DNA from 4 places in the Parasphingorhabdus pacifica genome. Region 3 is predicted to be linked to each of the others. Evidence: riboswitches for the same ligand, from Rfam matches in the RefSeq annotation. Region 3 holds a riboswitch; each other region holds the start of a gene.

Region 1 (2,195 bases), on a different contig from region 3:
GCGTCTCCAAGAATTCGATCTTGCTTCGGGCCGTCTCGGCGGTTTCCGAATTCCGGGTGAGATCTCCCAGCACGAGAACATCGGGATTGCGTTGAGCGACCGTCTCCCAGTTGATCTGCGGCCACTCCTGCTTGGTGTCGTCGAAGACGTTCTTCGCATCCAGCGTGCGGGTGATCACTCCCGGTGCGCCGCAGCAGCCTGCCATGTACGGCGATTCGGAGTTGGCGAACCAAAAGAGCAGTCTCGCGTGCGAAGCGTCGATGTCGGCGGTGGCTTCGCGCATTCGGTTCTGCAGGTCGGCGACGAGTTGTTCACCCCGTTCCGCCACGTCGAAAATGCGGGCGATTTCCCGGATTTCGGTGTAGACGAGGTCCATTTTCAGGGGTTCGTGCCGGGCGCCGTCGCCGCTGCCGCTGTTGTCCTTCGCACAGTCGGCGGGGGAGAGGTAGGTCGGCACTCCGAGTTCGTCGAACTGCGCGCGGGTCGCCACGCCACCCTTGCTCAGCGTCGAGGCGAACGACGATGCGGCGAAGTCCGGCTCGGCCGCGAGAACGCGCTCGAACGACGGGTAGTTCTCGGCGAGGCGCGGTACCTCGGCGTTCTCCTCAGCCAGCTCCGGTAGTACGGGATCCGTCCAGGTCGCGGTACCCACCATCCGGTCGGAGAGGCCCAAGGCCAGCATGATCTCGGCGCTGCCCTGGTTGAGCGCGACAGCCCGCTGCGGCGGGTGCTCCAGCTGAACCTGTTCACCACAGTTGTCCAGCGAAAGGTGGTCACCGGCGTCGGCATCCGGTTCGGCAGCTGTTCCCCCGGAACAGCCGGACAGCGCGAGTGCTGCGGTGAGAAGCACAGCGGTACAGCAGGCGGAAAAGTTTTTCGCCACGGATTTCCTCCCCGTGCGGGGCTCGGTCGCGAAGCCCGGTCCTACGGTTTCCGCTCAGCCGAAACGCGTTCGACTGAGTGGCCAGCAGGTCTTCGGACTCGGGGTCGTCCGAGTGGGAACTCCTTCCCGGGCAGTTCGCCCAGTGGCCGTGTTCCTGCTCGTCGCCGCTCACCGCTGCGCGTCAGTTCCGGATTCTCACCGGATTCCCAAGCCATTCACGATGGCTATTACTGGCAGCCGGACGCTATCACGGCAATGTGCGGCGAGATGGGGACCATGATGTGACGCACAATGTCGTCGGTGGCGACGTGAGCGACGGGGCCGGGATGTGTGCGGCGCGCGTTTCGCCCAAGCTGCAGCGTTGCACGGCGTCGGATTCTCCTGTGATTCATCGGTATCGGGGCGTTCGAAATCACGAGAAGAGGGGTGCTCCGGGCTTCGACGGCAGCTGGTTCGGGCGGTCGGTGGTTCTCCGCTGCCTTGGCGAGTGGGAGTGGGTGGGAACACACTGCAGGACGTGCAGACCTTTCTCCCGTATCCGGACTTCATCGAGACCGCGCGCGTGCTCGACACCAAGCGACTTGGCAAGCAACGGGTGGAGACGATGCAGGTCCTCCGCGCGCTGACGGTGCCGGGGTACGGCTGGCGTACCCATCCCGCGGTCGTGATGTGGACGGGTTACGCGGAGTTGCTCGCCCGCTACGGCCTCGACGTGTGCGCCGTGTGGTGTTCGGCCGGTTACCGGGACACATGTGCCGCGACGATCGCTGCCGATCTGGAACGGGCGGCCGGTACCACCACCGTGCGAACCCGGGAGGAACTGGCCCTCGTCGGAGAACTGCCGCCGTGGCTCGGTGATCGGCGATTCCATCGCAGCCACCAGTCTGCGCTGTTGCGCAAGGACCCGGGCCACTACCGCAGGTATTTTCCCGGTGTGCGATCGGATCTGCCGTACGTGTGGCCGGTCTCGGACCGCTCGCGCGATGACTGACCACTCCGGTCGTCGGGGCAATCGATTGCGCGGAGATGTCCTGGAACTGGGATTCCGAGAATTCAGGAGTTGCGGGGCTGCTATCCGTCCGGAAGCGGCAACGGTGAGCGCGAGAGCAGTTCCCGGAACTCGTGTACCGGCAGCGGAGCCGCGAACAAGTACCCCTGGTAGGCGTCCACGCCGAGACCGTGCAACAGGCGGTACTGAGTGGCGGTCTCGACTCCTTCCGCAATGCACGTGCGGCCCATCGCGCGGGCGAGTTCCACCACGGCGCGTGCGATGCCCAGGTCGGACGGGTCCGATCCCATCCCGGAAACGAAC
Region 2 (2,195 bases), on a different contig from region 3:
ACGCCACGAACTCCCTGCAGCCCTACCTCGCGGAGAAGACCAAGGGAGTGCCGACGGTCGGCACCATCGGGTCACCGAACCTGGAGAAGATCACTCAGCTCGAACCCGATCTCATCCTGAGCAGCAAGGTCCGGGACGAAGACAAGTACGAGCAGCTCAGCGCCATCGCGCCCACCGTCTTCGCCGAGACCGTCGGTGAACCGTGGAAGGAGAACTTCCTGCTCAACGCCGAGGCTCTCGGCAAGAAGGCCGAGGGCGAGAAGATCCTGGCCGACTACAAGAAGCGGGCGGCCGAGATCGGCAAGAAGGTCGGAAATCCGGCTGAAACCGAGGTCAGCGCACTGCGCACCACCTCGGGCGACGGCACGATGCGCCTCTACGGCGAGGGCTCGTTCATCGGCACCATCCTCAAGGATGTCGGCTTCAGCAGGCCCGCGAACCAGCGGATCGACAAGACCTTCACGGAGATCAGCCGTGAACAGATCGGCCAGGCCGATGGCGACCTGCTCTTCTACAGCTCGTACGGCTCGGCCGCCAAGCAGCGGCAGGACGAGCTCGTCGCCAGCTCCCAGTGGTCCAACCTCGGAGCAGTGCGCGACAACAAGGCCTTCGAGGTGTCCGACGACCGGTGGTTCCTCGGCCTCGGGCCGCTCGGCGCCAACCTCGTCCTCGACGACCTGGAGAAGATCGTCGGCAACTCCTGATCCACCGACCGAGAGCGCCGGGCACTCCGTGTTGGATGCCCGGCGCTTTTGGTTCGGCGGGCGCGACGAAGGTGCTCCACAGCCGAAACAGCGCAATCCGGCGCGCCATCTGGACCCTGATTGGGATCGCAGACCCAACATGTAGTGTGTCGCTTGCTGATGGTTCATCGGTGCCCCGCACCGGTGTGACAACAGGGAACCCGGTGCGAATCCGGGACTGCCCCGCAGCGGTGAACGGGAACGACCGTCGTACGAAGGCACTGGGCGAACCGTCCGGGAAGCCACGACCAGTAGGAACCGGCAACAGCCGGCGCGCCCGTGAGTCCGAAGACCTGCCATCGGTGCGCGCATCGCAAGTGCGCGCTGTCCGGGACCTCGCGGGTGGGTCTGCTCGGACGATCGGCAGCGCACCGCGTCACCGACGTCTCCAGCACGTGCTCTCCCGCGTTCTTCGAACTCGCGAGGAGAAGCGCCGTGACCGGCACGCCACACACGAACACGAACACCGCCACGCTGCCGGACACCGACTGGAACCGGGTCGCCACCGTGGTCCGGCAGGCGTGCGAGGGCATCGACGACGTCTCCCCCGAAGCAGTGCTGCGCGAGGTGCACCGCAACACCTACGACGGCATCGACAGGCACGAACTCGCCCTCGCCCAGGTCATGGCGGCACGGACCCTCGTCGAAGCCGAACCCGGCTACTCCTCCGTCACCGCCAGATTGGTGCTCGACAACCTCCGTGGCGAAGCCCTGAGCTACCTGGCCGGAACCGCCACCGAGGCCGACCAGGAACAGATGCGGGAGCACTACCCCGGCTACTTCCGGAACTACGTGCGACGCGGGGTCCAGCTGCAGCAACTCGACCCGCGGCTCGCCGACTTCGACCTCGAACGGCTCGGTGCGGCGCTCGACGCCGACCGGGACCTGTCCTTCGACTTCCTCGGGGTGCAAACCCTCTACGACCGGTACTTGCTGCACCACGACGGGACCCGTTTCGAACTGCCGCAGGCGTTCTTCATGCGCGTGGCCATGGGTCTGGCCCTGAACGAGAACGCCCCCGAGACGCGGGCGATCGAGTTCTACCGCCTGCTCTCGTCGTTCGACTTCATGTGCTCGACACCGACCCTGTTCAACGCGGGCACCACCCGACCGCAACTGTCGTCCTGCTTTCTGACCACAGTGGACGACGACCTGCACGGGATCTTCCACTCGATCGGCAACAACGCACTGCTGTCGAAGTACGCGGGCGGCCTGGGCAACGACTGGACACCGGTCCGCGGAATCGGCTCCCACATCAACGGCACCAACGGCCGGTCCCAAGGCGTCGTACCGTTCCTGAAGGTCGCCAACGACACGGCGGTCGCGGTCAACCAGGGCGGCAAACGCAAAGGCGCGGTGTGCGCCTACCTGGAAACCTGGCACATCGACATCGAGGAATTCCTCGACCTGCGCAAGAACACCGGAGACGACCGGCGGCGCACCCACGACATG
Region 3 (2,195 bases):
GACGGGCAGTCCCTCGGAATCGTTCTCCTTGAACGAGAACGGGACCGTGATCAGGCGTCCGTCGAACTCGGGCACGGCAACCTGAGTGGCCATGTCCAAAGGGGACAGACCTTCGTCGTTCTCCTGCCAGGCCTCTCGGCTGCTGGTCAGGCAGAGTCCCTGCAGGATCGGGATGTCCAGATCGGCGAGCGCTCCGATGTCCCACGCTTCGTCGTCACCACCGGCGGTGGCGGTGGCCGGGCGGGTGCCACCGGCGGCGAGGACGGTGACGACGAGCGCGTCGGCGCGCTGAAGCGTCTCGATCAGTTCCGGCTCGGGGGCGCGCAGGGACGCGCAGAACACCGGTAGCGCCTGGCCACCCGCGTCTTCGACGGCGTCGCACAGGGCGTGCGCGAAGGCGGTGTTGCCGGCCATGTGGTGCGCGCGGTAGTACAGCACCGCCACGGTCGGGCCCTCGTCGCGGCGGGGAGTGCGGTCGAGCAGGCCCCACCGCGGCGTTTCGGCGGGCGGTTCGAACCCGTTGCCGGTGAGCAGCACCGTGTCCGAGAGGAAGTTGAACAGCTGGGTGAGGTTCTCGGGTCCGCCTTGGGCCAGGTACGAGTGTGCTTCCGCGCACACGCCGCCGGGCACCGTGGAGCACTCCATCAGTTCGGCGTCCGGCGCTTGCTCGCCACCGAGCACGACGACGGGGCGCGGGCCGGCCAGCAGGGCGTCGAGACCTTCCTCCCATGCGCGGCGTCCGCCCAGCAGGCGCACGACCACCAGGTCGACGTCTTCGAGCAGCGGTGGCAGGTCGTCCACGCCGAGCCGGGCCGGGTTTCCGAGCCGGTACTCGGCGGCACTGGCCCGCGCACTGAGCAGGTCTGTGTCCGAAGTGGACAGAAGCAGGATCATGCGGTTCGCTCCTCGGCGATGGAGACCTGAACGGTGAAGGGGAAGAACACGGAGACGCGAGACGTGCGTCTGCTGCGCATGGTGAGCCTTCCTCGGGGGTCCTCGCCCCCGGGTCGTCGGGCGCGGCGACCGGAGTCTCCTGGCTTCCGGATCAACGCTCGCTCCGGTCTTCCCGCCCGCTGCGGGGCAGTGACCTGTCGTGGAGTCCGCTCCCCGGTGACAGTGGCGGGACCGCGCCGGACTCGCACCGGCTTCCTCCGCCTGTCGCCGCTCAAATGCTGTGACCACTCTCCGCAACAGGCCGATCTTCCGTCAAGTTGACCCCGGCATGACGCGCGTCGCAGCAACGCGTTTTGCGTCCGCAACTACCGCGGACCGTAGGATCGGCGCGTGTTCGAAACTTCCAGAGCCGAACGTGACGCCTGCCCCGGTGCTCTCCGTGTCCACGAAGCCGCGGACGGTGGCCTCGCGCGGGTGCGCGTGCCCGGTGGAGCCATGACGACCGCCCAGTTCCGGGCCGTCGGTGAGGCTGCCGCGGAACTGGGAAGTGGGGGAATGGAGCTGACTTCCAGGGCGAACCTGCAGGTCAGAGGGCTCAACTCCGGTTGCGGGCAGGAGTTCGCCCAACGGCTGGCCGCGGTCGGCCTGCTGCCTTCCGCGACACACGAGCGGGTCCGCAACGTCCTCGGTTCGCCCACCGCCGATGGGGACGCGATGTGGGACGTGCGTGCCGTTGCCCACGAGCTCGACGTCCTGCTCTGCGCGATCCCCGACCTCGCCGAGCTGCCGGGACGGTTCTTGTTCGCGGTGGACGGCGGTGGGGGCGACGTCGCCGCGCTCGCCGCCGACGTCTGTCTGTACCCGCTGCGCTCCGACTCGATCGCGTTGCTGCTGGCCGGAACCGACTCGGGTGTCCGCGTGGCCCCGGGCGAAGCCGCGCGGGCGGCCGTGGCCGCCGCGGAGGCATTTCTCACCGAGCGCGGCCGCCAGGGATCGCTGGCCTGGCGGCTGACCGAGCTCGACAACGGCGTGCAGGCCATCGCGGGCAAGGTGCTGGCCGTGCGCGACGCCGTCTGGAGCCCGCCCGAACCTGTTCCCGCGCGGCCGTTGCCGACACATGCGCAGGTCGGAGAGCTCTTCCGGCAATACGGGCGGATCACCGTGGGTGTGGGAGCACCTCTGGGCCGACTGTCGCCGGAGCAGGTGGATATCATCGCCGCTGCGTCCGGCACCGCCGGTGAGCTCCGCCTGACACCGTGGCGAACCATCGTCCTGCCCGGCCTGCCCGCCGACGAGGCGGA
Region 4 (2,195 bases), on a different contig from region 3:
CATGCCGACGTAGGCCAGGCCGATCGCCAGGGTCCCACTGCTCGATTCCACGATGGTGCCGCCGGGGCGGAGTTCACCGCGTTCCCGAGCGCCGCGCAGCATCGACAGCGCCGCGCGAGCCTTCATCGTGCCGGGGCCCAGCCCTTCGAGCTTCGCCCAGAAACCCGGGTGGCTCCGCGGCAGCGGTGTGTCCACTCGCAGCACCGGGGTGTCACCGATGAGATCCAGCAGCGTGTCGCACTTCCGCCCGCCGCGCGCGGGCGCCTGTTGGGCGAGCGTCATGGTCGATCACCCCGGTAGCAGTGCAGGTCGGTGGCGTCGCCGGTCAGCCAGAAGAAGGGGTATGGCTCGGCGGACAGGGCGGTGATGTCGGTGCCGAGCAGCTCGCGGAGGACGGCGCTTCCGGTCTGCGCGAACATCACCAGCGGCAGCCGGAGTTCGCGGCACTGCTCGACGATGTCGTCGAAGCTGGTGTTGTTCAGGACCATCCCCGATGCGAGCACGGCATCGGCCTGCTCGATCGCTTGCCGGTGATCTTCGAGGACGGGTTCGTCCCATTCGGTGCGGCCGCCCTTGAGATCGCACGGCACGTAGTCGATCCCGCGCTCGCGCAGTGCGGACAGCAGCGAGTTCACCACTCCGATCACCGCGACGCGGCCGCCGCCGGGGACGAGCTGGGCGACGGCCCGAGCCCGTGCCATCGACTTCTCCAGGGAGGTTCCGGGGGCTATCCGGACGGTCCGGGCGGCCGGATGCTGGGCGTGTGGCCTGAGATGGGCCAGGTAGGCGTCGAGTGCGGCCATCCGCACGGCCCGTTCGGGATGGGAGAGGAGCTCGTCGATGTCGCGGCCGACGGTGTCGGTGACCACGTCGTCGCTGATCTGCCCCGGCTCCACGGCGCAGGATCCGACGGCTGCTCCGATGCGCACGCTGAGCACCGTGTTGAGGTAGCTGGTCCGGCGGCCGGAGTGCTGCGCGGCTTGCACGGTAAGGAACGCCACGGAGGCGGTCGTGTCCGCCGGGTTTCCGTCGGCTCGGGCCGCTTCGATCAGCTGGTCCAGCTGGTTGTCGCCGACGCGCAGGTCGGCAGGTGGGGGAGTAGAAGGCACAGATGTCTCCACACGTGAGGAAGAAGTGGTGATGCCGAGTGCGGGCGCGAAGGATCAGCGCCTGCGGGGATCACACGACGTGTGGAGCTGCCGAGAACCGTTCCGGTCGGATGGTCAGCGGGATGATGACGCACTTGTCCGAGTGCACGGGTACCTCCTCCGGGGCTCCGCGACCCCGTACGAATCGGCACGACGGTGCGAGTCTCCTGACTCGTGGGTCGACGTCACCCCCGGCCTTCCCACCGAGTGCTCGGCAGTGGCTCAGGTGGAGGTGGCTCTCCACTCACAGTGGCGGGACCGTGCCGGATTCGCACCGGCTTCCTGCGCACCATCGCTTGAACTTTCGCATGAACTTTTCAGCCGCTGGGGGTGGAGTCAAGGCTTCCAGGTCCTAGATCACGTTTTGTCGCCAGTAGTATGCAATAGAAAGTGCTTTTCAATAGTTCGTCTACGGAGGTGGAGACGTGTCCCGGGAAGAGGTCCGCGCGGTCGGCGAGTACGAGGTCAGGCGGGCGTGCCGGTCCGACATCGAGAGCGCCCGCACGCTGATGCTCGATACCTTCTACCGCGTGATGGGGCACGGCTACGTGTCCGAGTGGCATGCGGACGTGATCGAGATGGAGGCGAGCTACTTCCGCACTCCGGGCCACGCCTTGTTCGTCGCCGTGCTCGGTGACGAGGTCGTCGGCACGGCCTCGGTGCGGGCCAGTGGCCCCAAGAGTCCGCCGCATCCCAGGTGGATCGCCGACCGCTACGGCGCGGAAGGCGCGGCGCAGATCTTCCGCACGTACGTCCGCCCCGAACACCGCCGTCACGGACTGGCTCGCGAGCTCGTCGACATGGCGTGCGGATTCATCGCCGACGAGCCGGGATACGACACGATCTACCTGCACACGAACCCGGCGATCGAGGGTGCCGAGTCGTTCTGGCGCGGGGTGGCCAAGGAGGTCTACGACGCGCGGCAGAACAGTGACTACAGCCCCGTCGTCCACTTCGAGATCCCGGTCCCGGTCAGCGGGTGATGCCCGGAAGCCGCCCGGTCCGGACCACAGAGGTTGTGGCCCGATTCTTTCGAAGGGTGTCCAT

The links. Region 3 has a riboswitch for cobalamin ahead of cobN (cobaltochelatase subunit CobN). Riboswitches for the same ligand answer to the same signal wherever they lie in the genome.
Region 1: it holds a riboswitch for cobalamin, as region 3 does, so the genes downstream of both, ACYVAN_RS20790 (ABC transporter substrate-binding protein) here and cobN (cobaltochelatase subunit CobN) in region 3, are expected to answer to the same signal.
Region 2: it holds a riboswitch for cobalamin, as region 3 does, so the genes downstream of both, ACYVAN_RS21920 (ribonucleoside-diphosphate reductase subunit alpha) here and cobN (cobaltochelatase subunit CobN) in region 3, are expected to answer to the same signal.
Region 4: it holds a riboswitch for cobalamin, as region 3 does, so the genes downstream of both, ACYVAN_RS21715 (Rossmann-like domain-containing protein) here and cobN (cobaltochelatase subunit CobN) in region 3, are expected to answer to the same signal.

Annotation. Positions count from the first base shown of each region.
Region 1 is NZ_BAAGYS010000014.1:134,286-136,480, reverse strand. Features, by position in the region: gene ACYVAN_RS20790 (ABC transporter substrate-binding protein) at 1-850, opposite strand, end outside; cobalamin riboswitch at 950-1,133, opposite strand; gene ACYVAN_RS20785 (MSMEG_6728 family protein) at 1,401-1,874, shown strand; gene ACYVAN_RS20780 (putative bifunctional diguanylate cyclase/phosphodiesterase) at 1,955-2,195, opposite strand, start outside.
Region 2 is NZ_BAAGYS010000014.1:371,434-373,628, forward strand. Features, by position in the region: gene ACYVAN_RS21915 (ABC transporter substrate-binding protein) at 1-704, shown strand, start outside; cobalamin riboswitch at 848-1,058, shown strand; gene ACYVAN_RS21920 (ribonucleoside-diphosphate reductase subunit alpha) at 1,179-2,195, shown strand, end outside.
Region 3 is NZ_BAAGYS010000002.1:225,866-228,060, reverse strand. Features, by position in the region: gene cobN (cobaltochelatase subunit CobN) at 1-894, opposite strand, end outside; cobalamin riboswitch at 1,027-1,152, opposite strand; gene cobG (precorrin-3B synthase) at 1,285-2,195, shown strand, end outside.
Region 4 is NZ_BAAGYS010000014.1:331,005-333,199, reverse strand. Features, by position in the region: gene ACYVAN_RS21720 (PLP-dependent cysteine synthase family protein) at 1-282, opposite strand, end outside; gene ACYVAN_RS21715 (Rossmann-like domain-containing protein) at 279-1,109, opposite strand; cobalamin riboswitch at 1,289-1,455, opposite strand; gene ACYVAN_RS21710 (GNAT family N-acetyltransferase) at 1,574-2,131, shown strand.